DNA from 3 places in the Fictibacillus halophilus genome. Region 1 is predicted to be linked to each of the others. Evidence: riboswitches for the same ligand, from Rfam matches in the RefSeq annotation. Region 1 holds a riboswitch; each other region holds the start of a gene.
What was found. Region 1 has a riboswitch for cyclic di-AMP ahead of I5J82_RS03250 (hypothetical protein). Riboswitches for the same ligand answer to the same signal wherever they lie in the genome.
Positions count from the first base shown of each region.

Region 2: it holds a riboswitch for cyclic di-AMP, as region 1 does, so the genes downstream of both, I5J82_RS12375 (dicarboxylate/amino acid:cation symporter) here and I5J82_RS03250 (hypothetical protein) in region 1, are expected to answer to the same signal.
Region 3: it holds a riboswitch for cyclic di-AMP, as region 1 does, so the genes downstream of both, I5J82_RS01115 (potassium channel family protein) here and I5J82_RS03250 (hypothetical protein) in region 1, are expected to answer to the same signal.

Region 1 is NZ_JAEACF010000001.1:603,745-614,680, reverse strand. Features, by position in the region: gene kdpA (potassium-transporting ATPase subunit KdpA) at 1-1,211, opposite strand, end outside; gene kdpF (K(+)-transporting ATPase subunit F) at 1,254-1,319, opposite strand; gene I5J82_RS03260 (HPr family phosphocarrier protein) at 1,461-1,733, opposite strand; gene I5J82_RS03255 (hypothetical protein) at 1,805-1,942, opposite strand; gene I5J82_RS03250 (hypothetical protein) at 1,964-2,377, opposite strand; cyclic di-AMP (ydaO/yuaA leader) riboswitch at 2,612-2,763, opposite strand; cyclic di-AMP (ydaO/yuaA leader) riboswitch at 2,818-2,958, opposite strand; gene I5J82_RS03245 (hypothetical protein) at 3,239-3,487, opposite strand; gene I5J82_RS03240 (MFS transporter) at 3,539-4,822, opposite strand; gene I5J82_RS03235 (DHH family phosphoesterase) at 5,054-6,238, shown strand; gene I5J82_RS03225 (Ger(x)C family spore germination protein) at 6,543-7,421, opposite strand; gene I5J82_RS03220 (GerAB/ArcD/ProY family transporter) at 7,418-8,503, opposite strand; gene I5J82_RS03215 (spore germination protein) at 8,520-10,037, opposite strand; gene I5J82_RS03210 (MarR family winged helix-turn-helix transcriptional regulator) at 10,145-10,582, opposite strand; gene I5J82_RS03205 (organic hydroperoxide resistance protein) at 10,741-10,936, shown strand, end outside.
Region 2 is NZ_JAEACF010000001.1:2,379,508-2,390,443, reverse strand. Features, by position in the region: gene I5J82_RS12425 (hypothetical protein) at 75-743, opposite strand; gene I5J82_RS12420 (3'-5' exonuclease) at 1,091-1,741, shown strand; gene I5J82_RS12415 (hypothetical protein) at 1,965-2,192, shown strand; gene I5J82_RS12410 (TrkA C-terminal domain-containing protein) at 2,319-3,008, opposite strand; gene I5J82_RS12405 (hypothetical protein) at 3,142-3,300, shown strand; gene I5J82_RS12400 (GDSL-type esterase/lipase family protein) at 3,375-4,115, shown strand; gene I5J82_RS12395 (Fe(3+) ABC transporter substrate-binding protein) at 4,550-5,632, shown strand; gene I5J82_RS12390 (ABC transporter permease) at 5,747-7,369, shown strand; gene I5J82_RS12385 (ABC transporter ATP-binding protein) at 7,369-8,082, shown strand; gene I5J82_RS12380 (hypothetical protein) at 8,108-8,302, opposite strand; cyclic di-AMP (ydaO/yuaA leader) riboswitch at 8,480-8,645, shown strand; gene I5J82_RS12375 (dicarboxylate/amino acid:cation symporter) at 8,809-10,044, shown strand; gene I5J82_RS12370 (hypothetical protein) at 10,199-10,888, shown strand; gene I5J82_RS12365 (DNA-3-methyladenine glycosylase) at 10,885-10,936, opposite strand, start outside.
Region 3 is NZ_JAEACF010000001.1:198,622-209,557, forward strand. Features, by position in the region: gene cls (cardiolipin synthase) at 1-1,255, shown strand, start outside; gene I5J82_RS01110 (undecaprenyl-diphosphate phosphatase) at 1,345-2,127, shown strand; cyclic di-AMP (ydaO/yuaA leader) riboswitch at 2,206-2,361, shown strand; gene I5J82_RS01115 (potassium channel family protein) at 2,501-3,157, shown strand; gene I5J82_RS01120 (TrkH family potassium uptake protein) at 3,161-4,513, shown strand; gene I5J82_RS01125 (GerAB/ArcD/ProY family transporter) at 4,655-5,767, shown strand; gene I5J82_RS01130 (hypothetical protein) at 5,843-6,301, opposite strand; gene hutP (histidine utilization transcription antiterminator HutP) at 6,483-6,917, shown strand; gene hutH (histidine ammonia-lyase) at 7,284-8,810, shown strand; gene hutU (urocanate hydratase) at 8,827-10,488, shown strand; gene hutI (imidazolonepropionase) at 10,504-10,936, shown strand, end outside.

The sequences.
Region 1 (10,936 bases):
AATTCCGGTGTACGACCAACCATAAGACCGCAGATAAATACACCAATAATGGCATACATCAGCATGTTCACTAAACCAACTCCATCTCCGCCAAACACTGTGTTTAACATCATGAGAGATAATGGTGTAATACCACCAAGCGGTGTTAACGTATCATGCATGTTGTTAACAGTTCCTGTTGTGGCCGCAGTCGTTACTGTACTAAACAATGCGGACTGAGCAATTCCAAAACGAACCTCTTTACCTTCCATACTTCCCTGTTCAGAACTAAGCCCCATTGCATTCAATGCTGGATTTCCGTTGCTTTCAGAGATATAAATTAATGATAAAAATGCGGTAAATAAAATAGCCATCGCACTGAAAATGACCCAGCCTTGTTTTTGGTTTCTAGCAAAACGGCCATAGGTGTAAGTTAATGCAGCAGGGATACACCACATCGATAAAATCTCGATCACGTTCGTTAAAGGAGATGGATTTTCGAAAGGATGTGCAGAGTTTACTCCAAAGAATCCTCCACCGTTTGTACCTAAGTGTTTGATAGAAACAAGCGAAGCTACTGGACCCGTAGCGATTTCTTGTTTTTCTCCTTCAAGCGTTGTAACTTGGATCGTACCATCTAACGTCTGAGGAACCTTTAATCCAACCAGAACCAATGTAACCACAACGGCCATTGGGATAAGTAAACGTGTATGTCCTTTTACAAAGTCTTCAAAGAAATTGCCAATGGTTGACCCTTTGCTTGTAATACCACGTATAAATGCAATAGCAACAATGATTCCTGTTACAGCAGATGTAAACATCATCATCATGATGACCGACATTTGAGAAAAATAAGAAAGTCCAGTTTCTCCACTGTAATGCTGCAGGTTTGTATTCGTCATAAAACTGACAATCGTGTTAAAAGATAAGGTTTGTTCCATATTGTCTATATTGCTCGGATTGAACGGAAGCAGTTTTTGCAGACGTAAGATGACATATCCGACTGCAACCAAGACGATATTCGTAAGTAATAATGACACCGTATATTTTTTCCATGTCATACCCGGTCTTTCTTTGATTCCGGATATGGAATAAATCATTTTCTCAATCGGACCAAAAATTTTATCTGTTTTATTAGCCTTGTTTGAAAACACGTGATAGATATAGCTTCCTAACGGTTTAACGATCAGAAGCAATAAAACGATCACGATTGCAATTTGTAAAACTCCCATAACCATGTTCCTCCTAAATGAATCCTTTAATATGTTGTTCGGTTAAAACTTTTCAGGGTTAATTAGTGCATAAACCAAATATAGAAAAACGCCACCAGTTGCAATCATGGTTATTATCATTTTTCCTTGTCCCCTCCTGCGATTTGATCACACCAATAAACAAATTTAAAATAAAGCAAAAATGAAACGACTAGTGTTAAAACCATATAAAGATCTAACATGTATCTTCCTCCTTACCTAACTAGTAAACTACTCAATAAAACCCGATAACATATGTGATAAATTTTTTATGGCATCTTGTGAATCGCAGCCTTCAACTCTAAGTGTGATAGGTTCATCTTGATTCCTTGAATAATGTGACAAAAAGAATAGATTGACCGATAGCAAGCCTTTCGCATTAATTTGTATTCCTTGGTAATAGAAAAGGATCTCACTCTCGAAAGAACCAGCAGCATTGACAAATTCATTGATCTGTCCGATCGATAACCGTCTTGGCAATAAAACAACTGACTCTGCTCCCATTATTTATCCCTGCCTATCAGTGATAAGAATTTAGAGGGAGCACGCGGCAAAAGCTCCCTCTTCAGATTTTTTTAACCTTTGTTGCGAAGTGTGTCCTGTATCGACCATTTAGAGAGATTATGCTGTATTACACTTGCGTAATATGCATTCAACTGTTCTCTTTTGGCTTTTAATAAGATTTGTTCAATTTCACTCGGACTCATTTTCATTTTTATATTCCTCCGTTTCTTTTATGAAGAAAGTAAGAATTGAATGTTTCCTGTTTTGTTATAGATTACGTAGTCGGCACCTAGTTCTTTGTATACTCTTGTGATGTACCTTGTGTCTGATTTAATGACATAAACAGGTAGGTTATAGATGCTGCGAATGAGCTCGATCGTTTGGCAGCATTCCAAAAAGCCTGATTCAACGACAATAATCTTTTGGACAAACGGCCCTACCATTTCAATCAATTTACGTTTGTCACCATAATTCATGACATACACATGTTGAAAACCAACTTGTGAAAGTCTGTCTGCCTCTTCTCGGTTAGGAACGCATAGAACAAGAGATTGATATTCATCACATAATCTTAGTTTTGAAATAAATACATCTGAAACTTGGTCAGGAAACATGATGAGCACGTTTCCAGATGGTATTGCCATCGTTTACTTCCTCCATTTCTTAAAGAAAACTTGGCTGATGCCAAGCCTTTCACGTCAGCCTTAGTTGCACTTATACTATCGTCTTAAACTTGTTGCTACGTCGAAAATCATCGTGCAAACAAGCTATAATTTCTGATAGTGTAAAAAAAGACAACAAAAAAGAAGCCTGCGGAAGAGGAACTCTTCTCGCGGCTTCTACACATACTTGAATAAGCGTGTAAACACACGAAATTTGTTGCCTCTCTCTGAACGCTTACGGAGTTAGCTGACGGATTCGGGCTTGAGAGTAGCCCTACTCGATCACTCGAGATTCACCCCATGCAGACACGATAGCCTGCGGTTGGTTCCCCCGCTCCCTAAAGTTAGGAATTAAGCGATAAAGACGCATGATATAATAATCATAGTTTTTTAAATTATAACGACATTTTTTTCAAATTCACCTTCCCTCTCCTACCACGCTTACGAAGTTAGCTGACGGGTTCGGACGGCAGAAGTCGCCCGACTTAATAAGTTTCACCCCTGGCAATTAAAAAACTGCCGATGGTTCCTCCGTTCCAAATTGGATTCAGCGGTCATGGAAAATATTTAAAGATTTAAGATAAGGACTATATTACTCCTGGTTTCCACTGTTGTAAATCAACCAAAAACACTAAAATATCTATATTTATTTCCAAAATCTCTTAAAATAACCTTCTTTATGCATAACCTGTAACCCTTACAACTATTTTCATTGATTTTCATTGATTTTCATTATTTTTATAAACAAAAAAATGTTTTAATATTCTAACAATTAATATCTGCAATTGAATGTTTTTAATACAAAATAAAAAAACTCTGCAAACATAAATTTGCAGAGCCTTGTTAAAACGATCTAAAATCCAATCTCTGTCTTTTAGTCCAAAGCCAAGCGCCTGTGAACAAATGAATTGCAAATACTACAAAGACCGCTCCATAACTTTCTGTAACCCAGCTCACAAACCAAATGATCGGCAAAGCTAAAAAAAGGTTAACAAGCATCAAAATCCATGAAGTTCTCGCAATCGCTACAAAGAATAGAATGATCGGTAAGATTAAAAAAAACCAGAATAGTACGTTTTGAAATGTTGCCATGGCTTCCCCTCCGCTTTTCATTATAAAAGGGCTTCGCCATAAACTCCACCTTTAGACTGGTATTTTTTCTAATTGTAACTCTTTTTTGTTTTCATCATCTTCCGTATCATACTTTGGCAAGGTGAACATATAAAAAACTCCAACAAGTATCAGACATCCTCCAACAACCCAGAACAGCATTTCAACAGTTAAAAACTTCGGGAAAAATACCGCGATTAAACCGAGGGTCATGGTATGAGATAACATATTGATTGGCGTGATCCATCCTTGAACACGCCCCATCATTTTAGGATCTACAATCTTAGGTAACCAGCCACCGATTCCGATATTGATTAAAGGAATGCTAATCCCAGCCAATCCCGTAAAAATAAAGAAGAAGAAAACATTTGGCGCGATGGCGCATAAACCAAGTGACAACCCACTAACGAATAGACCAAGAACAATGGCATACGAGAGTCTAATCTTTTTAGCAAGCATCGAACTTAACACACTCCCTGTAAGTATGGATACACCAAACACAACACCCATCCACATCATCATTTGCTCATAATTATCTGGAACGAGTTTATATTTCATGATAAAAGCCGGCAAAACAGACAATCCTCCATTTACTATCCCAAACAAGAAAAACCCGAAAATTAGAGAGAGGAGAAGCTTTGACTGCTTAATATAGACAAACCCCGCAGTGAAATCCTTCCATACCATCTTTACACGAATATCCTTGAACTTGTGTAGTCCGTTCGGTAGACGAACTTCTTCATTTACTCTCATACTCATAATTAACAATGCTGATATAACATATGTAACAAGATCAAACGCAATTGCTCCTTGTATGCCTACACTCCAATAAATAAAAATGGCAATCATATTTCCAAAAAGCATAAATAAACTGCCTACCATTTGATTTAATCCAGCTGCAATTGCATAATCCTCTTTTGAAAGTACGCCTTGTACCATCGCTTGGTCGGCTGGATGAAAAAATTTACCAACAGCACTTCTTAAGAATAAGATAGCAAAAATCAACGGCATCCAATCAAGCCATATAGCACCCATTAATAGAAGGCACAGCCCTGCACAAATCCAATCACAATAGAGTGCGATCTTTTGACGGTCCATACGATCTGCTAACACTCCTACGATAAAGAAAACAGCTAGTGTTGGTAAAGAATACATCAATTCGGCAAGTGTTGCATAAAACGGCTGTTCACCGAACTTATCCAACAAATAAAACATAAAAGCTGTAACTCCTATGATACTTCCCATCATTGAAGTAAAACCAGCAAAAAACAGCTTTCTGAAGTTTTTATTCTGAAACACTTTCAGAAATTCCTTCACATCATAACCTCCAACTTTGCATAATTTGCATCATTACCATTTTCTACCTAATGCCATCATTTGTAAATATTTTTATGTGATACTTCACAAGAAGTATTGAGCATATCCATTCCCTTTTCAGTATTAAAATCAGCTGAAGTTGTAAATGAAAAGAATACTACGATATAAAGGTTGAACTTTATGCTTTATGACGATACTCTAGACAGAGAGCATAATAGAGAGGATACTGACATGATTCATTTATTTTCACACAATGATTTAGACGGAAAATCGTGCGGTTATTTAGCACAACTAGCATTTGGAGACAACTGTAAAATTTCGTATTGTTCACACGGAACGATTAACGACCGTGTAGAGATGCTGCTCGATAATCCAAAAGAAAGAAAAACAGAAATTATTATTACAGATATTGCGGTTAACGAAGAATTAATGATGAGACTTGATGAACGCTCGAATGCAGGAGGAAAAGTGAAGCTGATCGATCACCATGCAACAGCGCTTCATTTTAATGGGTTTGATTGGGGGCATGTTCAAGTTCGTTATGATGATGAACGTTTAACATGTGCCACTTCCCTTTTCTACGAATATTTGATTGAGAATGGCAAGCTTAAGCCAACAGGTGCACTCGATGAGTACGTAGAGCTTGTACGTTTATATGATACGTGGGAATGGTTTGACCAAAAAGTCGAAGCTAAGCGTCTCAACGACTTATTCTTCATCCTTCCTCCTGATAAATTTGAGGATCAGATCATGGAACGCTTAAAAGGTGATTCATTTCAGTTCTCAGAAACAGAAACGACGATTCTTGATCTGGAAGAAGAAAACATTGCAGATTATATTAAAAAGAAACAGCGTCAGATGGTTGAAATCTGGGACACTTGGTCTTTAGGTGAAGGATCAGAAGAAAAAACCTACAAGATTGGTATCCTTCACGCCGAACGCTATCATTCAGAACTTGGAAACGAGATCAATCGGGAGAATCCTCACTTAGACTTGATTGTGATCTTGAACATTGCCAACAAGCGTATTGGACTACGCACCATTCATGATGAAGTGGATTGCTCGATCTACGCGAAGCAGTACGGAGGCGGTGGACATCCTAAAGCTTCAGGTGGAAACATGACTTCTGAAGCGTTTGAAAAGTTTGTTGTTGCTGCCTTCCATGAACAGCCTCGACGAATCGATGCACCGAAGAACGAACACAACGTGAAGGAAAATCCTGATGGCAGCTTGTATGTGAACAACCATCGTGAAGTTTCTAAGATCTATTCGGAAGATAACCAAACATGGCTGATCTCACATAAGACACATCCGGTTGATGAAACATTTGAAAGCTATCAAGAAGCTGAAAATTACGTCAAGCGCCACTTTGAAGGCTGGCTAATGCGTGATGATGAAGCACATAACAGCAACTAATCAGAGAATGCTCAGACCACACAAGGTTTGAGCGTTTTTTTATTTTACTAAAACATAATGAGATACAAAGAATTGAATATACAAAAAGGACTAACTATAGTAGTTAATCCTTTTGCCTATTTATTCGACGGTACCAGAATGTACGATATTCAGGTCAACATTGACATTTACTTTTACGTCTGAATATTGCTCTTCCCACTTTTGAAAATTAAAATGACGATGATGCGCTTCAAATTTCGCCCCCAAACCTAGTGGATCGACATTGTTTTCTTGAAAGTGCCTGATTATTCTTGTTGCGTCCTGTTCAATATTTTGTTTTACTTGGTGTTGCTGTATTTTTTCTATTGCTGGAAAATTCCTGAATTCTGGCATCCATCTTAATTTGTATATTAAATTCAGGGGTACCTTTATTTATTTTAACTTTATAATGGGGTGATGACCTGATGTTACCAATCACTACATATTGATTTTCGTCTAATTTATATTGATGAGTTCCCATTTTAAATCTTTCCAATAACATCTTAAATGTGAATACATCGTTCATTGATAAAGTAGATTTTAAACGCGCATCTTTAAACAGTGCGATTCCATTTATTTTAATTTTATCTTTTTCTTTTTTTAATATTGGTAAGTAAGGATCGTTTCCAACATTATAGTAATGATAAGAAAATATGGAAAGGTCAGTTGAAGGTAACTCTCCTATTTTTGCATTTTGACTAATCATATCAGAAAGATACAAAGCAATATTTTCTTTTCCATACTTTTTAATAGCGAGTAATTCAGATGCTTCCCCATCGACTATCGCTAACTGTATTTTACTCCCTATTACAGGAGAGCGATTAAATGCATCCAGGAGGGAAAACAGACCTTGCTTTGCTAGCTTTTGACCAAACACTGCGATACGAAGCTGTCCGTTTACTAATGGATATTGTACTTCATATTGAGAACGATCCAGAGTCTCTCGAACCGTTTCCCCTTCTGCTTTTAACACTTCTATCTTTGATGTTTCATCCACGCGATATTCAGGATAAACAATTGTTCCCAATAATTTATCTTCTGCAGTTCTATCGAATCCAACGCCTTGAATGATACTTAGTTCATTTGTATTTAATGTGGGAATAACCTGACAACCCGATAATACAATGACCATGCCAATTTGAAAAAGTATGAGAAAGTGCTTCATCTAGGTATCCTCTTTTTCAAAAGAATAAAAACAACCCACAACAATGGGATATATACATAAAATAATCCAATGGAGAATTTTGCTGTGATATCCAAGAAAGAATTAAGAATGTATCTGTTATCTAATAACTGACAAAGAACAATGCTTAAAGCGATAAGAATTAACAAGGGAATCTTCTGCTTCTTTTTTAATATCAATTTAAAGCCTCTGCTTGATGCCCATAACATCAGCGTTATAATCGTCACTATTTTAATCAAGTATAACGAAAGAAGGATATATTCAAATCTTTCAACAAATGAAAACTTTGCTAAGGCATTAATATTAATTCTAGCCCAAATCGTAGTTTGTATTTGCTTCTCACTAATAAACAAAAAAGTTGTAATAGCTCCTACCGTATAGAATAAAGTCGTAAAAGCAACACCTAAATGGGCAATTTTTTGGGATGATCTTGCGTTTCTTATAAAAGGAAATACCATCAAAATGATCTCGAACCCAGCCATGGAATAACTGGTTTCTTTAGCAGACTTTAATAGGTCAACAAACGAATGATCAAGTATGGGAAGTAGATTATCAAAATGAACATAATTTCTAGGCAGGTAAAAATGATTAAAGAAAAGGAGGACCGTATATATGCCGGAAACAAAACATATTCCTACCACTACACGAAATCCTCCTGAAATAATGTAATAACTTAATATCAAGATAAGTACAGACAAAACCCAAGTCGGAAGAGTAGGAAACATCCACACTTGTATAATCTCAATATATTCCCTTAGTACACTTACAGCGGCCATCCAGTAATAAACCATGATTATTCCGCTCATGATTGAACCAAAATTGTTTCCGTACATTTGGTTGTGTACTTCAATGATATCCCCATTTGCGGCAGAAAGAAGGTGAAACATCAGTAACATAAGGAGTTGAATGACTGCCCCAGCAATCAGGACACTTATCCATGCATCATATCCTGCATGTTTTGCGATTATTCTATGAAAACCAAGTATCCCTACCCCAGTTTGTGCACCTACAAGGATAAAGAATAAGAAATAAGGAGATATTTGATGCCTAATATTTACTTGCATGATTTGATCTCCTTTCTTACTCATTGAAATCGGAAGGTGGACCTTGATTCTTTAAATCGTTCGTATACCTTTGTTTCCTCTGTGGTCGCAAATTTTCAGGATTCTGTTTCTGCATGGAAAAAGGCATTCGAATCCACATGTCTTTAAACATATTTTTACGAAATGGGTAAAAACCAATGTATGGTCTACCTAGAGAGGTTAAGCGTAATAAATGTGCCAGGAGAAAATTAAGACCAATTACAATTCCTATTAATCCAAGAAATTGCGCCAGTACAATTATCGGATATTTAATAAGCCTTACAGAATTATTGAACTTGTAGATCGCTGAGGTATAGGAAGCTAACGTACTTAAGCCAATTAAAATGATCAGTATGCTACTTGTAAGTTTGGCTTCAACAATAGCCTGTCCTATTACAATCCCTCCCACTATACCAAGAGTCGTACCAATTTTAGTGGGAAGACGCAGACTTGATTCTTTTATAAATTCAACACTTATCTCTAATATTAGAACCTCAATAATAGGTGGAAATGGAACCGCCGCTCTGGAAGCTACTAATGAGTCAAGTAACTTTGCCGGTATCAACTCATAATGATATGTTAAAACCGCGATATACGCGGGTGAAATAATGATGGATACAAAGAGTCCAAACAGCCTGATCAACCTCAAGTAATTCGCAATTAACCACGGTACATAGTAATCTTCCATAGCCACTACTGATTCTGCTAATGTGATGGGTGCAATTAATACATCTGGAGACCCATCAACAACAATTACTACCTTTCCTTCTGTTAGGGCTGCAATTGTTCTGTCATTGCGTTCGGTTGGTATAATCTGGGGAAAGAGAGAATTCGTATTATCTTCAATCATTGATGCTAAGTAGGAACTATCTGAGATATGATCGTATTGCACGTCTTCTATACGTTGTAGAACGGTTTCGACATTATCTTTGTTCACAATAGAATCCATGTAGATAACTGCGACTTTTGTTGATGATAATTTACCTACTTTTAGCTCTTTTATATGTAAATCAGAGGAAGGCAAATGTTTTCTAATCAAGTTAATATTTGTGTCAATCTCTTCAACATAGCCTGCTTGAGGACCAAGGGCAGTAGATTCCATCATAGGAAAAGAAATGTCTCTAAACTTAGAATTCGCAACATTCACCATTAAACATTCAGTATGCTGATCAGAAAGCCGAATTGCCGCAAATCCCTGCAAAAGTTTATCCTTTATTATCTTTGCATCCGATGTTACTTCTATTTGTTGAATAGGGATTGTATTTTTTAATTCTTTTAGAGTAAGTTGCGCAGATAGATAAGGTACCACATCTCTATGTAATATTTCTCCCATAATGAGCGTTCTAAAATAAGATATCCAAAATGGCTCAGATAGATTGGAGGAAGTATGGTCATTAACAAAATCCGTAGAGAGTGAAAGTTCCTCTACCCAATTGGTTGTATCAAAGTTAGTTTTAGGATGTTCCTCCATTTTTTTCTTTTCCTCACCTAATTTGTCTCGCCTTTTTTTGAACATACATATCCCTCAAGTGAATTTTTCTTTATTGTTCATATGTAACTCTTAAAGTATTCATATAAAAAAGAAAAACGCTTAGAAACTGTATCTAAGCGTCTTGGAGAGTTTTATTGATGATTTTGCAGCTGATTTAGCATACATGTCAACGTGTTATTTAAAAGTGTCAGATCTTCTTTTTTCATCGACATGTTATCAACAAGCTGACCAGGAATACATTCTGCTTTTTCTTTTAACTCATTTCCTTTTTCAGTTACAGAAATAATAACACTTCTCTCATCTTTTTCGGATCGTTTTCTTTCAACAAGACCATTTAACTCCATTCGCTTTAACATCGGTGTTAGAGTCCCAGAATCTAAAAATAATCTCTGTCCTATTTCTTTTACAGACAATGAATGTTTTTCCCATAAAAGAAGCAAAACTAAGTATTGTGGATACGTCACGTTAAGCTCTTTTAATAAGTCTCGATAAAGTTTTGTGATCTCACGTTCTGCCGTATAGATTTTAAAACATATTTGATTTTCTAATTTTAAGATTTCACTTTTCATGATGTTTCCTTTCTTTTTTTAAAGGGTACTAGCATTATAACACAATTTAGTTTTGCACAATTAAATTGTTTGACTCTGCAAAAAGTATGCGTTATGATGAATACGAGTTATTTAATTGTGCACAATTTAATTTTACACAAACAAAAGGAGTGTTTTGAATGGAAGCATTATACACAGCAAAAGCAACAGCTGAAGGCGGAAGAGCAGGTAAGGTTAAAAGTGACAACGGTGTGTTAAATCATGAGTTAGCTATGCCAAAAGCGCTTGGTGGATCAGGAAGTGAGAACGCAACAAACCCTGAGCAGCTATTTGCAGCAGGATATGCAGCTTGCTTTGATTCAGCACTTAACCTAG
Region 2 (10,936 bases), 1.8 Mb from region 1:
TTTTATGCAAGTAGGATGAGCATAGAAACGGTGATAAACGCCTCATTTTAAGAGAGTTGTCGTCAAAAAGTAGTCTATTTGTATGCTTCATCTAAGATAATGTATAAGTAATCTACGAATTCACCTTTTGAGAACATCGTAACTTCATATACATTACCCAGGTCGTTGTACACATAAGCTGTGTCTGTGTCCGTTGTTTCTTCAACATCTACAGGTAGACCCGCAAGTTCAAGAGCTCTCGTCATTTCTTCATCATTAAACATGATTTCTTCATCGATTACAGAATAAACAAGACGAGCAGCTTTTCCTTCTACAAACGTTACCGCATATTTATCATTCTGGTAATAGTTGACGATAGCTGGAACAAATTCTGTAGTGCCAGGGTAGCGGAACTGAATCTTTTCTGATCGGGTAGGTTTACCCCATCTATCACTTATTTGTTTTTCGGTAGAATTTGTTAGTTCACTAGCAACAAATTGATGTTCGCTAGTTAGATAGTCTTTTTGTTCGCTATCAGCACTTTCTGTTTCACCTTCAGCTGTGCTGTTTTCTTCTTCAGTAGTTGTTGTCTCTGTTGCTTCTGAATCTTCTTTTTCTGGCTCAGAAATGGAACTGTCAGTAGAATCTTCCTTGTTGTCGGCTTTTGTTTCTGAAGCTCCTTGTTCATTTTGTTTCGTATCCTTAGAACAAGCTGTTACAAAAAGTAACCCAATTATAAGAAATAATGTTGTAAGTTTTTTCATGATACTCCCTCATTATGTAGTTCATATTGTTAAACAGACACTTTCAATGGTAACAAAAGAGTACATAAATTGAAAATGAAAAGTTTGGCAGATGAAGAAACTTTTATCCTTTTCAGAATAGAATGACATTTAAGTCCCTCATTTTCATAAAATAAGAATATACTTGGAAGATGGGTAAAGATCGCACGTGAGGTTTACTTTTACAATGCATGCAAGAAGTGGGGTTCCAGTAATTTATAGGAATGATTATCCTTTAAATACCTATAGTAATATTTCATTTTATTAACAAATCAACTACAATATATGGTAGACATCCATTTAAGGCATGAATGCAGAAGGGCAGGTGTATGAGGATGCAGTATATTGTGTATGATTTAGAGATGACAAACCGGCTCTCAGAGATTATTGAGATTGGTGCCATTCGGATGATTGAAGTTGATGGTGAACTTAAAATATTGGATACGTTTCAATCATTCGTTCAACCAAAAATGGATAAGTTGAATACACGAATTACAAATTTAACTGGAATCACCAAAAAAGATTTGATTTCTGCTCCTGTTTATACAGAGGCAATTGAAAACTTTAGATCTTGGATCGGCCAAGAAGAGTATTACCTTTGTTCTTGGGGACCAGAAGATAAGTGGGCGCTCATTACAGATTCAACTTTTCATAAAGCAGACACGGATTGGATTATTAATCATAATGATCTGCAATTTCATTTTAGTATCCTTCACGATAGTGAAAAAGGATTTCGGTACGGCTTGTCACGCGCTCTTCAGGCGATGGAGCTGGTTTATGAAGGATCCAAACATAGAGCACTTGATGATGCCATTAACACAGCCAGAATCCTTGCTAAAATTCATAGGAACATCAAATTTGTAAAAAATCCGACTTCTTTCTTAGAATCAAAGCTTTTTGAACCGGAAAAGTTGGTTTATAAAACAAAGTCTGAAGGAAATGAATCTCCATTTGCTTCTCTATCAAAGTTATTTAACTAAAGTAATTTTAGTTTTAAATGTAAACTTTTTAATGGAAATAGTTAACTGTTAAGGCTAGGATGGGACTTATTTCCTGTTTCTTCGACTTCATTCGACATAAATGTGTAGGTATTATAGGGTAAAATCCATAAAAAGTAAGATATGTCGTCATTTGACGAATTGTTTTTGTAGGAAAATGACCTTAGTTTCGATAATAATAGTTAGTAGTAGGGGGTGTTTGTTGGTGGATACTACATATTACATAACCAATAAAAACAATCAGTTGTTGGAATTATTGAACACGATCGACCATTGCTTGAGTGATGCAAGACTTGATGAAGTAGATTCAATTATCAAGCTAAAAGAAGAACTTTTGGCAAACGATGGTATACATATAACGCCTGAGCAAATTAATAATATTATTTCTTTATTGTTATCATTCGTACCAGATAAAGTTAGAGAAGTTGGTTAATTAAGGATCTCTTCAAAAAGAGGTTCTTTTTTACTATCTAAAGTTATTTTCGCTTATATTTTCTGTTTTTAGGGGGTTGGATCAGAAAAATAAAGAGAAGTGAAAAATCACTTCTCATTTTGAATCCTACGCATCTTTTTTAGATTTTAATTCATCCATCTCTTCATTAAATCGTTCTTGAAGAGAGCTTTGGTGACCGTATAAGACCAACATGTCTCCTTCTTGAATTTCTGTTGTGTAACTATCTTTTCTTACCGTTACATCTCCTCGTTTAATGAATAGAACAATTAAATCGTCATCCACTTGAATAACATCTTTTAATTTTTTCCCCATAATCTTAGAATCCTTGTGAATGGGAAGTTCTACAACAATATCATCTTCTTCAAAATACATAACATCTCTTAAGGGAAGATCTGCTAGGTTATAACTTTTTTCCATATGACTCTCAAAAGAATGTTTCATGTATTTTTTTAGTTTAGGGATGCTTAAGATTAAGTATAAACTGATGAGTACTAAAATAATGATTCCGAGCTCGATCGAACGAAATTCATCTGATAATATGTTGCTTATCGATGAGATGATAACCGCTAATGAAAAAACTCCGAACAGTATAAGAAACGTACTTAGACGTCTGCGAACGGGATGCTCCAGAATCAATTCAGATTCTCCGGTCGTGAAACCAGTAGCAGTAAACATTGAGATGACTTGAAAGCGAGCAATTTCTTTTTTTAAGCCAGTTAGCGTGAATAGCAGAACGTTGATTTCAATAACAATTGCTATGATTGCAAAATAAAGCAAAGTAAATAATAAACCCACAAAAGGCACCTCCATTATAATTCTTCTTTACCTGTATACCCTTAATCACTATTTATATAGAGGAAATAAAATATTTTATTCGTTTCATAAACATATATTGCCCCTCATATAGTTTGGTACAGGAGGGATGTAGATGACTGGTTTTCTAATCACCTTAGTACCTGCAAGCCTATTGTGTGGAGGAGTTGCTATGTTGATTCATACATTCGTAAAAAAAGATTCTTACCAATATGATCAAGAAAATCTTTGGGAAGATACATCGCTTACATCTGAAGATTATCGATTGAAATAACACATTCATTACTTGATATTTTCCCTCGTTATGGTAAAAAGTAAGATAACAATAACTAGAATCGAGGACTTGATGTGCGGAAAGTATCAAAGAAATGGTTAATTGGTGGTGCAGGATTAGCCCTCATACTATTCCTGATCTTTCAATTTTATGGAGAAACTGAAGGGGCAAGTGATACACAAACTCTGAAGGTTGTGGCACTAGGAGACTCTTTGACATACGGAGTTGGTGACCCATCCAAAACAGGTTATATTGGTATCGTTAAGAGAAATATTCAGCAGCAAACAGGCAGAAATGTAATCATTAATAATTTTGGCATCAGTGGACAACGTTCTGACCAATTATTAAGACAATTGGATAATGGAGTAGTGATCAAGTCATTAAGACAAGCGGATCATATATTTGTTTTTATAGGTACCAATGATTTTCGCCAGGCTGCAGGCTGGAACTTTCGCCAGTTGCCTCAGCAGAAATTAGTACTTGGAAAAGAAAAGCTAAGAAACAATTTAAGTAAAACTCTGACAGTTGTGAGGGAAAATAATTCGTTTGCGCCAGTCTATGTATTGGGTCTTTATAATCCTTATTTCGGAAAAGAGTACGACCCAACAGCTGCAGATAGTATTAGGTCTTGGAACGAGGCAATCGTAGAAGCAAGCAAAGAAAGCACGCTTACAAAGTACATTTCCACTTTTGAACTTTATGAAAATGTTGAGAAAGAACTATACTTTTCCGATTCTATTCACCCAAATAGAAGGGGATATAACAGGTTAGGAAACTGGGTTTACAACCAGTGGAAGCCTTTAAACCAGGAATGATCTCTTAGAAGTTGAAACTTCTAAGAGATTTTTTTGATTTCATTTTTAAAAGCGGTTTTCGTATACTTTATTGCTCTTTGGAAGTAGTGGATTTCCGTTCCAGATGTTCGCTTTCCGCGGTGGAGGCGGTGAGCCACATTCGTAGCAGTGACTAGATCAAAAGTTAAATGACTCGTGATGAACAAAATGCGCCTTCGAATCCATTCACCTTTTGCTGAACGAGCCACTTCACTCTTCGAACTGCCCGCCTGTCCCATAGGAGTCTCGGACCTTCCACTTCAATCAACTGTCAAAGGAGATAAAGATATGAAAAGCAACAATCTATTAGAAAAAATATTAAAAAAACAATTGACTTGAGAATGATTATCATTATAATTAGAAGTGAAGTTGATAATCGTTTTCAATTACTTATACATAGAAGGAGTAACTGACTTATGTTAAAAAAGAACATTTTTACTGCTTTTGTTATGGTTGTACTAGCTGCTCTAGTTTTGGCTGGCTGTGGTAAATCAAACGAGGGTGCAAGTTCAAGTAACAACGATGCAAAAAAAGAAGATAAGAAAAGCGGAGAAGTAAATTTATATACAAGTCGTCACTATGACGTTGATGATAAAATATTTGCGGATTTCACGAAAGAGACTGGAATCAAAGTCAACCTTATTAAAGGTGAAGAAGATGAATTAATCGAGCGTCTTTCAAGAGAAGGGAAAGCAACAAAAGGAGATCTTTTCTTCACATCTGATGCTGGTCGTTTACACTGGGCAAAAGATAAAGACTTATTGCAAAGTGTTGAAAGTGATACATTGAATAAGAATATTCCTGAGAATTTAAGAGATAAAGATAATGAATGGTTTGGTCTAACAAAGCGTGCACGTGTTATCGTATACGATAAGAAAAAAGTCGACCAGTCTGAACTATCTACTTATGAAGCATTAACTGAAGACAAATGGAAAGGTAAAGTACTGATCCGTTCGTCTGAAAACATCTATAATCAATCATTAGTATCTTCATTTATTGCATTAAATGGAAAAGATGAAGCGAAGAAGTGGGCAGAAGGAATCGTGAACAACATGGCTCGTGATCCACAAGGTGGTGACCGTGACCAAGCTAAAGGTATCGTTGCAGGTGAAGGTGATGTTGCCATCATGAACTCTTACTATTTTGGTCAGATGCTTAACTCAGAAGATCCTGAAGAAGTGAAAGTTGCTAAACAATTAAGTGTATTTTTCCCTAACCAAGAAACAACAGGTACGCACATCAATATTAGTGGTATAGGTGTAACGAAACACGCTAAGAACAAAGAGAATGCTATTGAGTTGGTGGAATATCTATCTAGTCCTAAAGTTCAAAAAGTATTTGCTGAAGCAAACTACGAGTATCCTGTTAATAAAGAAGTTGAACCTTCAGAGCTTTTAAAATCTTGGGGTAACTTTAAAGAACAAGATCTTAACCTTTCTAAGCTAGGTGAAAACAATGCAGACGCTGTTAAAATTATGAATGAAGTTAGCTGGAAATAAATGTTAATACTTTGCCGTATCACGATTTGTGATACGGCTAATTCCATGTAAAACAAACAACGAGATCAATGCTGATGAGTAAAGAAGGTGAAAATTTTGTATCTAATTCGAAAAATGAGATCACAGTTTAATAGTTGGGCTTTGCTTAGTGTGATTTTTTCTATTCTAATCCTTTTACCAGCTTTGCTCATCATGGTTCAGTTATTCGCTGAGAGTAATGAGAATTGGGAACATATAAAAGAATTTATGTTGAAAAATTATATCGTGAATTCTGTGACGCTAGTTAGTTTCACTGGCCTTTTCACAGTGTTGATCGGGGTGAGTGCAGCATGGCTAGTTTCTGCATATAAAGTTCCCATGCACCGATTCTTTAAATGGGGTCTCATACTTCCTCTTGCAATACCACCTTATATTGGAGCTTATACGTACCATGGCATTCTAAACTATACAGGAGTCATTCAGACGACATTAAGAAACCAGTTTGGTATAAAAGTAGACCAAAAGTTTTTTGACATCATGAACATACCAGGTGCTGTTTTCATTTTTACGATGTTTCTTTATCCCTATGTTTATATCATTACAAGAAGCTTCTTAGAAAATCAGTCATCATCACTGATCGAGAATGCGCGTTTGTTAGGAAAAGGTTCGTTCATGACATTTATACAAGTCGTGCTGCCTGTGTCTCGTGCAGCGATCGTTGGTGGCGTTAGTCTAGTTATTCTTGAAGTCTTTAATGATTACGGTGTAGTTAAATATTTTGGTATCCAAACGTTTAGTACTGCCATATTTCAAGCTTGGTTCGGAATGGGAGATATCTATTCAGCTATCAAGTTAGCGGGTACTTTAATGTTGATTGTAATTTTGATCTTAATCCTTGAAAAAGTAATAAGGGGTAGGAAGCAGTATAGCTATTCCACTTCAAAAGTACGGCCCTTAGAACCAAAAGAACTTAAAGGTTGGAAAAAATACGCTGTACTAAGCTTTTTTATTTCTTTATTTGCTCTAGCTTTCGGAATTCCTTTTATACAGCTTTTACATTGGGTGTATATGACATATGACGTCATTTTAAGTGCTACATTTGCAGACTTGATTTGGAACTCAGTTTTTGTTGCGGGTATAGGTTCAGTTCTAATCATTATCGTGGCCTTAATCATCGCTAACTTTAGTCGTCTGTCAAAAGGTTGGGGAGGGAAGGTATTTTCCAAAATAACGGTTTTAGGCTATTCGATTCCTGGAGCTGTAATCGCAATCGGCGTACTGACTTTATTTCTATCACTGGACGAAAAGGTAATTACGTTATACGAATGGCTTGGATTAGAGCCTACTCTTGTACTGAGCCTCAGTATTAGTATGCTGATCTTTGCCTATGTTGTTCGCTTTCTTGCGGTCGGTTTTAACTCGATTGAGTCAGGTTTTGATAAAGTAGGAACAGTTTTCACAGAAGCTTCAAGAACGTTAGGGATGTCAGTAACGAAGACATTTTTTAAAGTAGATATCAAGATGATCAAAGGAGCGATTGCTGGGGGGTTCATTCTTGTTTTTGTAGATATTTTAAAAGAGCTGCCTCTTACTCTTATCCTACAGCCTTTTAATTTTTACACGTTGGCTACAAAAACATTTCAATATGCAAGTGACGAACGTATTCACGAAGCCTCTGTTTCATCAATGGTGATTATTTGTATAAGTGCACTTTCGATTTTCTTTTTACACAGAGTATTAGAAAAGGAGCCAAAATAATGTTTGTTCAAATCAAAGACCTAACATTTCATTACAAGAATTCGCGTGAACCTTTGTTCGAAAATCTATCTCTAAGCTTTAAGCAGGGAGAAGTTTCGGTAATCTTAGGGGAAAGCGGAAGTGGGAAAAGTACGTTACTTCGTCTGATAGCAGGACTAGAAGTGCCATCAAAAGGGTCGATCCTAATCGATCAGGCAGTTATGAACGATACATTCCGTTTTGTTCAGCCAGAAAAACGTGGTGTTGGTTTGGTTTTTCAAGATTATGCTTTGTTCCCTCATATGACTGTTGAAAAGAATATCAAATTTGGCCTAACGAAAATGAATCGTAAACAGAAGCAATCGCGAATGGAAGAATTATTAGCTATTGTGGGTATGGAAGATTATGCTTCTCGTTATCCTTATGAATTGAGTGGTGGGCAGCAGCAGCGTGTTGCACTAGCAAGAGCTATGGCTCCAAACCCATCTTTGATCATGTTCGATGAGCCTTTTAGCAATCTCGATTCTAAGCTTCAATTACAGATTAGGGATGAACTACAGGAAATTCTTAAACGTACTGGAATCACTTCTATCTTTGTTACTCATGATGAAGAGGATGCTCGTGCTATAGGAGACCGAATCATACTAGTAAACGATGGGAAGATTCAAGATGAAGGACGTCCTGAAATGGTTTTGAAAAGGAATAAAGAAAAGTTATCGCTAGCATACGTTTAAACAAAAAACCGGGATATCCCGGTTTTTATTTTTTGAATTGAGTATCTAGTTTTCCGTTCATGTCGATTAAGAATCCGATTTCTCGTCCTAACAATTCACCCAGTTCTTTTGCTTTTTTTTCGCTTTCGTTCTTTATTTGTTCAATCGTAAGTTCACCTTTTAACTTGGATGCTCCAACGATAATACTTAATTCACCTTTTTCATAAAATACAATTTTCATTTACAATACCTCCCTGAAAAATAGAACCTTATACATCATTCGTTTTTTCTCACATGCTTATGGGGTAGAAGTGAGAATCTGGAAAAACATTCATCATGAAACAATTAATTGGAAGAAATAAGTATAGCAAGTTTCCTTGACATCATTTTATGTATGTTGATAACATTACAGTATATGATATATGATTCGCTGAATCCTGATGTTCTATTCGATTGAATATTCAGGAGCGGGGGAACCACATTATGGCTTCTAAGCCTTGGGATGAATTTGCGCGTAAGCAAAAGGGACAACTCTCAATTTCCTAATCCGACAGCTAACCTCGTAAGCGTTTTTGGAGAGAGAACTCTACACATGGGATAAGTCTATGTGTAGCTGTGTATTCCCACGGAAAATCCTCTCTATTTTCGGTGGGTTTTTATATGCAACAAATAGGGCATATATTAGTAATATTTCTCTTCAGTCACGAGTTAAATATTTTGAAAATTTAATAAAGGGGGTATTTTTTGATGAAATTATCTACAAAAATCTTGGTCGCTCTGGCACTTGGGGTAGTTGCAGGTCTTATTCTAAATTTAGCCTTTCCAGATGCATTTTCTGTGCTTGATAAATACGTATTCAAGCCAGTCGGAACGTTATTTTTAAATCTGATTAAAATGTTAGTCGTTCCGATTGTATTCTTTTCAATCGTACTTGGAACAGCAGGATTAGGTGATCCGAAGAAACTTGGAAGAGTAGGTGCCAAAACAGTCGGTTACTTTTTAGCAACAACTACAATCGCAATTATTATTGCTATGGCTTTAGCACTCATCTTTAAACCAGGTGTTGGGGACTTTGAAACAGAAGGTGCAAAGTTTGAGCAACAAGAAGCACCAGCAGTAACAGATACATTACTCAATATCATTCCTACTAATCCTATTCAAGCTATGGCTGAAGGTGATATGCTTCAAATTATCGCATTTTCAGTTTTTGTAGGATTCGCTCTAACGATGCTGGGTAGTAAAACAAAAGGGATTATGGATCTAATTGAACAAGGTAACGATATTATGATGTACCTTGTAAACGTGGTTATGAAGTTTGCTCCATATGGCGCATTTGCATTAATTGCTTCTGCTGTCGGAAGCCAAGGAATGGATGCCATTAAAGCAATGGGCTTATATATGAGTGTAGTTATTTTAGCTCTTTTCATTCACTCTGTTGTAGCCTATGGAGGTTCAATTGCTCTCTTAGCAAAGAAGAGCCCGATTTGGTTCTTTAAAGGCTTTGCACCAGCAATGTCAGTAGCATTCAGTACGTCAAGTTCGAATGCAACACTCCCAATCTCAATGAAAACAGCTCAAGAAAATCTGGGTGTTCGAAAATCAATCAGTGGTTTTGTTCAACCGCTTGGTGCAACAATTAACATGGATGGAACAGCCATCATGCAAGGTGTTGCAACGATTTTTATTGCGCAAGTATACGATGTTAATTTAGGTATTACAGAGATGCTTACTGTTATTTTAACTGCAGTGCTTGCTAGTATCGGTACAGCTGGTGTTCCTGGAGTTGGACTGATCATGTTAGCGATGGTATTGAACTCTGTAGGATTACCTGTTGAGGGTATTGCTTTAATCCTAGGTGTTGATAGACTTCTTGATATGCTAAGAACAGCTGTTAACATTACAGGTGATGCTGCATGTGCAGTAATCGTTGATAAAGGTGAAGACAAACATCTTGGAACTCGTGATCAAGAAGTTAGTGCGTAAATAAACACAATAAACGGCCGCAGGGGTTAAACCTCTGCGGCTTTTTTATATGCCGATTTCCCTAGTTTTTTAATGTTGAGTAAATAAATGTAAGCACTGGTGAAAAATCATGGTAAAATAAGAAGATACATAATGAGATTTCGGAGTGATCTTCTTGGAAAAATGGCTAGAGATATTAACACTTGCTGCAAAGATCATATGGGTACAGATTCAAACCGTTATTCATCCTATCATCGAGTTAACAGAGAGCGCGATGAACTCTTTTTGGTTTGTCTTTTCACTTACGATCATCGCAGGATACGTATTACTTAGGCTTGTACAGAACGCACTTACCTTCTATCAAGCTCATAATTTTATTCACAGAAAAATGATTAACGAACCCGCTAGTGATATTGAATTCACCTTATTTATGAAATCACTTTGGAAGAAAGATCGATCTAAAGGATTATTGGCCAATGCCAAATCGGCTAAGAGTAGATACCTTCAGTTCAATACTCAAGAACGTTTGTCACTACAGAACTACTTGCAGCATCGACTGAGATTTTTACGTACCAACCAGCCATTGTTCATCTTAGGCGCTGTTGTAATAGGATTGATTTCTAGTATTTCAGTGAATGTACTACCGATTGAGGTAGCTGCACTTACTGCGGAAAATGTATTAAAAACAGCACTTTTCATTCTTTCCTGGCTGTTGATTATGCAAGCTAAATACGTTTCTATGAAAAAACAAACGTATCATCACCTAGCATGGATGCAAGATACCAACCGAACAACCACGGTTGATTACATGCAGGAAGAAGATGTTACGGTTTCAACGAACAAAGAAAACAACCCTGCGTATTAACGTGATACGTAAGGGTTGTTTTTTATCCAGAACCGATAAGGATAATGA
Region 3 (10,936 bases), 410 kb from region 1:
TTTAAAAGGTCATCTTTTTAAATCAAAAAGAAAGAAAGACAGGGACGAATGGATCAGAGTATCTAAACAGGAAGAAAAGCCTGATTTTAGTGATTTAAAAAGGCATCAACAGTGCTTTGCAACCCACGCTCATCATATTACCCTTACGCGTTTGAACAGAAAAACAAGTTCAAAAATATTAAAGAATGGCCAAGAGACATTCCCTGAAATTTTTGCGAGGTTGGAAGAAGCCAAGGAGTATATACATATTCAGTATTATATTTTCCGCTCAGATCGCCTTGGTAAAGATATTATTGATCTGTTAATTAGAAAAGCCAATGAAGGTGTAAAAGTTAGGTTCCTATATGATGGAATAGGAAGTCTTTCTCTTCAGCAATATGACATCGACAGAATGAAAAAAGCAGGAATCTTAGTTGAAGCTTTCTTACCAGTACGATATGGCTTCTTTAACCAAAAACTCAATTTCAGAAACCATCGTAAGATTATCATTATAGATGGTAAGGTTGGATTTGTTGGAGGATTGAATGTAGGTGTCGAATATTTAGGAGAGGATCCTGAAATTGGTTTCTGGCGTGATACTCACATGGTAATGGAAGGAGAAGGTGTTCAAGTTCTTCATGCGATCTTTTTAATGGATTGGGAATATGTTTGTGGAGAAGATCTGTTAGAAGATAATCACCTTACTACCTCATACCCTGCTGAAGGAGACGGAACCGTTCATGTTGTTGCTAGTGGTCCAGACACCCAGCTAGGAATCATGAGTGATCTTTTCTATTCGCTGATCTCATGTGCAGAGAAATCAATCTGGATTGCAACGCCATACTTCGTACCTAATGAAGCGATTCGAACAGCTTTAAGAGTGGCTGCTAAAAAAGGAGTTCAGGTACGATTATTAGTTCCTGAAATCAATGATGGCTTTTTAACACAATATGCAACGCGTTCCTATTTCCCAGAACTTCTGCGTTCGGGAATAGAAATCTATTCCTACAAAAAAGGATTTCTTCATCAAAAGGTTATCATTATCGATGGTGATACAGCTTCGATCGGTACTGCTAATATGGATATGCGAAGTTTTCATCTTAATTTTGAAGTGAACGTGTTCTTGCTAAATACAGGATCTGTCGGTGATCTCGTAGAACAATACGAAGAAGACATGGTCGAATCTGTTAGAGTTAAACCCGTTGAGTTTTACAAAAGAGGTTTATGGGAACGTACAAAAGAATCATTTGCTCGTTTATTCTCAGGGGTTCTGTAAAGCTCCTACTGTGATACAAAAAAACAAGAATAGAAAATCCTCCTCAGGAATAGGTTGTACGAGACCGTGTAAGTTGAGGGGGATTTTTTATGGATTGGCTCGAGGCCTTAATATTGGGCATTGTGCAAGGGGTAACAGAATTTTTACCTGTAAGTTCTACAGGACACCTGCTTCTTGGCAGGCAAATGTTTCAGTTAGAGGAAGCCGGTTTATTTTTGGATAGCATGCTTCATATCGGAACACTTATTGCCGTGATGACGGTGTATTGGAGAGAAATTCTAAAAGTGATAAAAAGCCCCTTCAGCAAAACGGGCATTCTGCTGATAGCTGGTACGATACCGACCGCTATAATAGGACTGGCATTTAAAGATTTTTTTGAAGAGATCTCAAAAACGGGAATCACGGTTGGGTGGGAGTTTTTAATCACAGGTTTTCTGCTTTGGTGGGCTGACTCTTATAAACGGAATGGATACAAAGGAATTGAGGATATCTCTATACGTGATGCACTTGTGATCGGCACGTTTCAGGGAGCAGCCATTCTTCCTGCTATTTCACGTTCAGGACTCACAATCGCAGCGGCTCTTTTCTGTAAGATTGATAAAAAAGCTGCTGCATATTTCTCCTTTTTACTTTCAATCCCATCCATTGCAGGTGGAGTAGTATTGCAGTCTAAAGATCTATTTGCTGGAGCACATCCTCCTATCTCTTATTCAGCTTTATTAGTGGGTACATTGGCGTCAGCTCTATTTGGATATGTGGCGGTAAAGTGGATGATTAGACTTCTTCAAACCGGTACGTTAAAAGGGTTTGCTATTTATGTTTGGTTGATTGGAATCGTTGTATTGATTCTTCAATTTTCAGGTAAAATGTAAAGTATTTGTTAACCCTATAAAAATGGATTGACATTTAAAAGATAGAGGATTACAGTATATGTAATTCAAAATTTAGCAGGCTTTAGATCGCTGAATTTACAGTTGTTTTTATGATGAAACTACTGTAAAACGGGGGAACCAATCTTTTGGGGTGAATTTTGCTCTACTAGCAAAAAGGGATACTCCAATCCCTAATCCGACAGCTAACCCCGTAAGCGTCATGTCACTGGAGAGGTCAATTTGGTGGAAAACCGGACCCGCTTTTTTGTGTGGTCTTTTTTTGCGTTTTTTTACTTAAATTTGTAAACCTCTTATCCAGCAAGGCTAGAGAACAACGAAGCAAAAACTTCATGGATTTTAAGGGGAGACCATAATGAAAAAACAGTTTGCAGTTATTGGGCTAGGACGTTTTGGAGGCAGTATCTGTAGAGAATTTGCCACGATGGGATATGATGTTTTAGCTATAGATAAAGACATGGAAAGAGTAAACGAGTTTGCAACAATAGCTACTCAAGCCGTTCAAGCGAACTCAACCGATGAAAACGTCATGAAGTCTTTAGGGATTCGAAATTTTAACCACGTCATCGTATCAATTGGAGAAGACATTCAATCAAGTATCTTAACGACTTTACTTCTAAAAGAAGCAGGTGTTCAAAAGGTATGGGTTAAAGCACAGAATGATTATCATCATAAAGTGTTGGAAAAGCTAGGAGCAGACCGGATTATTCACCCAGAGCGTGATATGGCGCTTCGCGTTGCTCAACTCATTTCTTCTGAAAAGATTATTGATTTTATTGAGCTCTCGCATGAACACAGTATTGTAGAGATAGGTGTAACGGATAAGCTTGTTAACAAGACGTTAACAGACCTTGATGTTCGGGCACGTTATGGATGTAATATTGTCGCAATCAAACGTGGAGATGAGATACTCGTTTCACCTATTGCTGACGTATCACTTCAATATGGGGATATACTTGTCGTGATCGGCCGTAACGAAGATCTAAATCGCTTTGAGGATGAGGAAGTGTAAGCCTTGGCACTACATGTAAAAAAGCATAAACGTTTTTTGCACAATCCAATTAAGCTAAGTCCTCCACAATTTTTAGCAACGTTATTCTTATTTCTAATTTTTGTAGGTATGTGTTTATTGAAACTGCCCATTGCTCATGAAGAGTCATTGTCTTGGGTAGATGCTTTTTTTATTGCAACTTCAGCAGCAACAGTAACAGGCTTGGCTACAGTTGATCCTGGCTCAACGTTTACTCTATTTGGTGAGGTTGTCATTTTATTTTTAATCCAAGTAGGCGGACTTGGTGTAATGTCTTTTGCGTCATTAGTGGTTATCATGATGGGAAGAAAAATCTCCATCAAACAACGTGTTTTAATGCAAGAAGCATTGAACCAACCATCAATTGGTGGAGTAATAAGATTGGTTCGTAATCTTTTTATTTTTTCTATAAGCATTCAAATCGTTGCTATTTTCTTTCTGTCATTAAGGCTAGTACCAGACTTAGGTGTAAGTAAAGGAATCTACTATAGTATATTTCACGTTATATCTGCCTACAACAATGCAGGATTCTCGCTTTGGTCTGACGGATTAATGGGTTATGTAGGGGACCCGATGATGAACATTGTAATATCATTTCTGATTATTACGGGTGGGATTGGCTTTACAGTTTTAGTGGATATATGGGTCAGTAAAAGGTGGAAAACTCTATCTTTGCACTCAAGAGTGATGTTGTTATCTACCCTGATAATAAATATTGTTGCGATTCTGTTTTTCTATCTGTTTGAGTTCAACAATCCTAAGACGATCGGAATGCTCTCTGGAGCTGAGCAATTTTGGGCTTCCTATTTCCAAGGAATCTCACCAAGAACAGCAGGATTCAACTCGATTGATATGACAGCAATAAATCCGGGCACGTCTTTGTTAATGATACTCCTGATGTTTGTTGGAGCGGGGAGCACATCCACTGGTGGGGGGATCAAGCTCACAACTTTTGTTGTAATCATCTTTACCGTAGCAGCTTTCTTGAAAGGGAAAGAAGATACAGTCGTAATGAAACGCACAATCCGAAACGCCGTGGTATACAGAGCTCTTGCTATAACAACCATTTCAATATTGTTTATATTTGCAGCATTGTTTATAATCACTTTTGTTCAAAAAGATACATCATTTATGGTGATCGTGTTTGAAGTTGTTTCGGCGTTTGGTACGGTTGGACTGAGTATGGGGCTAACCCCGGATCTCACAGTGATCGGGAAAATCGTGATTTGTGTGGTAATGGTTTTCGGTAAATTAGGGCCACTGACGTTAGCGTTTAGTTTGGCAAAACAAACAAGAGATAATATTAGGTATCCAGACGGTGAAGTGTTCACCGGATAAAGAAAAGAAAGCTAATGCAGTGAGGAGAAGTTCCTTCATTCTGCATTAGCTTTTTTGGTTATTTATGGGTTATTTGCGTTGCTCTAGGGAAAGCTAAAACAAGATTTTATAGCTAGTCTATAGAAAGGAAGAGCACGCATCATGCAAAAAATTAAAGAAGCTTTTCTCGTTTCTCCCTTTCTTGTCTTTTTCCTCGTCCATTCTGAACAAGTCGGGGTAGGGGTTCTTGGGTATCAACGCATCATTGCTAAATACGCAGGCTATGATTCTTGGATATCAGTTATCATAGCGGCCGTTTTCGTACATATTCTCATATGGATGATCTATTATGTGCTTGATAACGGGGATGGGGATATCGTGACAACACATAAATCATTGTTTGGCGGGTTTATTGGAAATCTATTCAACCTGTTTTTACTTTTATATTTTCTGCTCTGGTCGATTACTGTGTTAAGAACATATATTGAAGTTATTCAAGTATGGATGTTTCCGACTTTAAGTACATGGAAAATTGCAGCTGTATTCCTTTTATTAACGTATTATGTCGTTTCATCTGGTTTTCGAACGGTTGCAGGAATCTGTTTTTTAGGAGTGGTCATTCCGTTAGGTCTGATCGTGTTACTCGTGTATCCATTGGAATTTACTCATTTTTCTAACCTTCTGCCTGTATTTGATGAAAATATTAGGGATTACTTGTCGGCAACTAAAAATATGATGCTTAGTTATCTTGGTTTTGAAACGCTGCTTGTTTTTTATCCATTTATTAAAAACGCTAAACGATCTCAAAAATTTGCCCATCATGCTAATCTATTTACATTTATGATGTACTTGCTAGTCACTTTGTTTTCGTTTGCGTTCTTTAGCCAAGAGCAACTGTCTAGAAATATTTGGGCAACTCTCTCTATGGTGAAGATCGTTCAAGTTTCATTCGTGGAACGATTTGATTTTGTATTCGTTTCAATGTGGTGTCTTGTGATCTTGCCAAACATTACACTCGCGATATGGTGTTCGAGCCGTATAGGGAAACTGATGTTGAATATTAGACAACATATCACGCTCATCATATTGTTAGCAATCACATTGGCTGCTTGTTACTATCTAGACACTCGACTCAAAATTAACATGCTAAATAACTACACGAACAAGATCGGTTTTTATTTAGCTATTAGTTATATTCCACTTCTATTTGTTATGACTTTCATTAAAAAACGTTTTAAGAAAAATAATAAAGAACAGGCATCACCTACTACATGATGCATCACAAATAAAAAAACTGACTGTTCATTTCCTAAATCTCAAAGGAATAAGCAGTCAGTTTTTAATTTTTTCTTAAGCTTGAAGAAGCATAGTGAGACGCGTTTTATGTTTTTCACGCTGAGAATCATCTGATGTGTTATGCCAATTTTGAAGAGTCTCGTTGATCAATTGGGTGACCATATGCTTTGTCCAAACAACATAAGCGCCATACGTATCACCTTTAAAAAAGCTGGAAAGCATATTGTTTTCAGGTCCGAAGAAAAATCCGAGCTGATCATGAATGAGTGTTGCTTCATCCATCGAAAAAGGCATAATTTTATCTGAAAGAGTAAATTGATAAGAATTGTTTTCCTTTTTTATAAATGCGATCGCATATACCTGTCCTTCTGGAAGAAAACCTCTAGTTGTAGGTAAGAGCAGTAAGGGATTATGTCCTTTGTCATAAGCGATAAAAAAGTCATTCACATCTTCCTCAAACTGTGGAGTGCGTGACATTGAAGCAAGTGCAATTTCTTTTTGTACGTTTAACATGTAACAACCCTCATTCCGTTATATTTCTTACTATCATTCTTACCGCTAGTTTGATAGATTATACGTGTCATTTTCTTTACTAAACTGCTGTGATAAGTTGTTGAAAGGGAATTGACGGACAAATTGTAAACGCATACACTATAGATAGTTACTAGCCGTTAGAGAAAGAGTGATTCATGTAATGGCATTATCAAATGAACGTTTGATCGGAAAGATGGCCATGTTAGGGGTTTTAGATGAAAGTTATCTGCCTGAAATTGAAAAATTGGGCTGGAAGTTTTGCGTAGGCAAAGCCGGTTCCATGGATTCACAAAAGGTAGTAGCTGCCATTGAGACAGCGGCCAAAAGTGAAAATGTGATTCAAAGCAGAATTTATCGTGAAACACATTCTTTATATCATGCCATCATGGAAGCTTTTCATGGCGTGACAAGAGGACAGGTTCAGCTTGGAACCGTTCTTAGAACTGTAGGTTTACGTTTCATTGTTGTCCGCGGTAATCCGTATGAGAAGAAAGAAGAAGGTGACTGGATAGCAGTCGCTCTCTATGGAACGATCGGTGCTCCTGTAAAAGGGTTGGAGCATGAGGCGGTCGGTCTAGGAATCAATCATATTTAAATAGTGCCCATAGTAACTAGTGATGAGGGGGCGTATTCGAAAGAGTTTTCTTTCGGGTGCGCTCTTTTTGTATGTGAGAAAGCGACATCTGATGTCCTGAAAGTGGTTGATTTCCGTTCCAGGTGCTCGCTTTCCCGAATTTTACGATTAATTCGGCATCAGACGAGTCAGAGCTTAGGCAAATAGAGGATACTCAATTAGCGAAAGAATGAAAATAAGCAATAATCCCGCGAGATTTAGAGTTAATACCGCGAGTTTTGACTATAATCCCGCGAGTTTCAGAGGTAATTCCGCAAGTTTTTAACGTATATCCGCGAGTCTATAAAAATCGATAATAAAAACAGTCTTAGTAAATGAGGGATGAAGATGATTACATTAACAGGTAATACGCTTTCCATGGAAGAGATCAAGCGGATTCTGCATGATAACGAACCCGTAGAAGCTTGCCCGCTTAGCATGAAGAAAGTAGCAGATAGTCGGAAAGCGGTTGAGGAGATCGTAGCTGCAGGTAAAGTCGTATACGGAATCACTACGGGCTTCGGAAAATTCAGCGATGTTTTTATTTCTAGAGACGATGTAGAAACGCTTCAGATCAATCTAATCCGCAGTCATGCGTGCGGCATAGGAGATCCATTTCCAGAGACGATCTCTCGCCTAATGCTTATCTTGCGGGCGAACGCGTTATTAAAAGGTTTATCTGGGATCCGACCAGTAGTGATTGAAAGGCTGCTAGAGTTGGTCGAAAAGAGTGTACACCCTGTTGTTCCGCAGCAAGGATCACTTGGCGCGAGTGGAGATCTTGCGCCGCTTTCTCACTTGGCACTTGTATTAGTTGGCGAGGGAGAGGCGTATTACAAAGGGGAACGTATGCCTGGCCAAGAAGTTCTCAAGAGAGCGGGCATTGAGCCTGTTGTCCTAACCGCTAAAGAAGGGCTTGCCCTGATAAATGGAACGCAAGCCATGACAGCACAAGGAATTGCTGCCTATATAGAAGCGGAACGTATTGGACTCATGGCAGATGCGATTGCAGCGCTTACCACAGAAAGTTTACGAGGTATAACAGATGCGTTTGATGAGGACGTACATCTTGCTCGAGGTTATCAAGAGCAGGTAGATGTTGCAAAGCGTTTAAGAGAATATTTAGAAGGCAGCCAGCTTACAACGAAACAAGGAGAGATCCGGGTTCAGGATGCTTACTCCTTAAGGTGCATCCCTCAAGTTCATGGTGCCTCGTGGCAAGTTCTTGGTTATGTAAAAGAAAAGCTTGAGATCGAAATGAATGCTGCAACGGATAACCCACTGATTTTTGATGGAGGAAACAAAATCATATCAGGTGGAAATTTTCATGGTCAGCCTATCGCTTTTGCTATGGATTTCTTAAAGCTTGCAGCAGCAGAATGGGCAAATATTTCTGAGCGAAGGATCGAACGGATGGTCAATCCTCAATTAAGTGACTTACCAGGTTTCTTAAGTCCGAATCCAGGGCTTGAGTCTGGTGCGATGATCATGCAATATGCAGCAGCATCACTTGTTTCAGAAAACAAAACATTGGCTCATCCTGCAAGTGTTGATTCGATACCTTCATCTGCCAATCAAGAAGATCATGTAAGTATGGGAACGATCGCTTCTAGGCATGCGGCTCAAATAATCGCAAATGCAAGGCGTGTACTTGCTGTTGAGTTAATCTGTGCGATGCAGGCTGCAGATTTCCGCGGACCTGAAAAGCTCGCACCAAAAACAAGAAAAGTATATGAACAAGGAAGAATCGTTTGTCCAACGATACAATGTGACCGCATGTTCCACCGAGATATGGAAGCTGTTGCTTCATGGATTCTTGATACATCGTGGAATGACATCTTAATCGGATCAAAAATTCAAAAGTTAGCACATTAAAAGGAGGTATTTTTACATGTCAAACGTAAAACATTCTATATCAGCTGCTAGAGGTACAAAATTATCAGCAAAAGGGTGGGTTCAAGAAGCGGCTATCCGAATGCTGATGAACAACTTAGATGGGGAAGTGGCGGAGAATCCCGATGAACTAGTCGTTTATGGTGGTATCGGCAAAGCTGCCCGCAACTGGGATTCTTATCATAAGATCATAGAAACATTAGAGCGTTTAGAGAATGACGAAACTCTTCTTGTGCAATCTGGAAAGCCAGTCGCTGTATTTAAATCACACAGAGATGCTCCACGTGTTTTACTTGCGAACTCCAACCTTGTTCCTGCATGGGCAAATTGGGATACATTCCGTGATCTTGAAAAAAGAGGACTGATGATGTACGGCCAGATGACAGCAGGAAGCTGGATCTATATCGGCACACAAGGCATCCTACAAGGTACTTACGAGACGTTTGCAGAAGCTGCTCGCAAACATTTTAACGGATCACTAAAAGGAACGATTACACTCACAGCAGGTCTTGGAGGTATGGGTGGGGCACAACCTCTAGCAGTAACGATGAATGATGGTGTTGTGATAGCGATCGATGTAGACGAAACAAGAATCCAACGCCGCTTAGACACGAGATACTTAGATAAAATGACAACGAGTTTAGACGAAGCATTAAGCATGGCAAAAGAATACGCGGCAAAAGGTGAGCCACTATCAATCGGTCTTTTAGGAAACGCTGCTGAGCTTTTACCAAAGATGATTGAGATGGGAGAGATTCCGGATCTTGTTACGGATCAGACATCTGCACATGACCCGCTGCATGGGTATTTACCAGTAGGTTTCTCTATGGAAGAAGGAGCAGAACTTCGTAAACGTCATCCTGAGCAATATATCGAAAAATCGAAGCAATCAATGGCGATTCACGTTCAGGCTATGCTTGAGATGCAAAAGAAGGGTTCCGTTGTATTTGATTATGGAAATAACATCAGACAAGTTGCGCTTGATGAAGGAGTTACAAACGCTTTCGATTTCCCTGGGTTCGTTCCAGCGTTTATTCGACCGCTGTTCTGTGAAGGAAAAGGGCCTTTTAGATGGGTAGCGTTATCGGGAGATCCAGAAGATATCAGAAAAACAGATGAAGTGATATTACGAGAGTTTAGTGATAACGAGCACCTCTGCAAATGGATCAAGATGGCTCAAGACAAAGTACAGTTTCAAGGTCTTCCTTCCCGCATCTGTTGGTTAGGGTATGGTGAACGTGCGAAGTTTGGAAAAATTATTAACGAAATGGTAGCTAGCGGCGAATTGTCAGCACCAATCGTCATCGGGCGTGACCACTTGGATTGTGGTTCAGTTGCATCGCCTAATCGTGAAACAGAAGGAATGTTGGATGGCAGTGATGCGGTTTCAGACTGGCCGATTTTAAACGCGATGATCAATGCGGTAAATGGTGCAAGCTGGGTATCTGTGCACCATGGCGGTGGTGTTGGTATGGGTTATTCTCTTCATGCTGGAATGGTCGTTGTAGCAGATGGAACAGAAGAAGCTGCTCATCGTCTTGAGCGTGTACTAACGAGTGATCCTGGAATGGGAATCGTGAGACATGCTGATGCAGGTTATGATTTAGCGATTGAAACGGCAAAAGAAAAAGGCGTAGATTTGCCAATGATCGAGAAATAAAAAGGAGTGTGACCAATGCTAGATACATTGATTTTTGCTGGACAGGTGGTAGTTCCGAAAAGTAATGGAGAAGCACTACGAGGTACACAGATGAATGAACTTTGCATCATCGATGACGGAGTAGTTGGCATAAAAGATGGAGTGATCGCTTTTATTGGAACGGCCGAAGAAGCGGCATCACTAAAGGCAAAAGATACAATTGATGCAGCAGGAAAACTGTTATCACCCGGCTTAGTGGACCCTCATACACATCTTGTGTTTGGGGGATCACGAGAGCATGAGCTCGCTTTGAAGCAACAAGGAGTTCCTTATTTAGAAATCTTGGCACAAGGCGGCGGGATTCATTCAACGGTCAAAGCAACACGTGAAATAGCTGAAGATGCTCTCTATAAAAAGGGAATGTTCCATTTAAACAGGTGTTTAACATATGGTGTTACAACGATGGAAG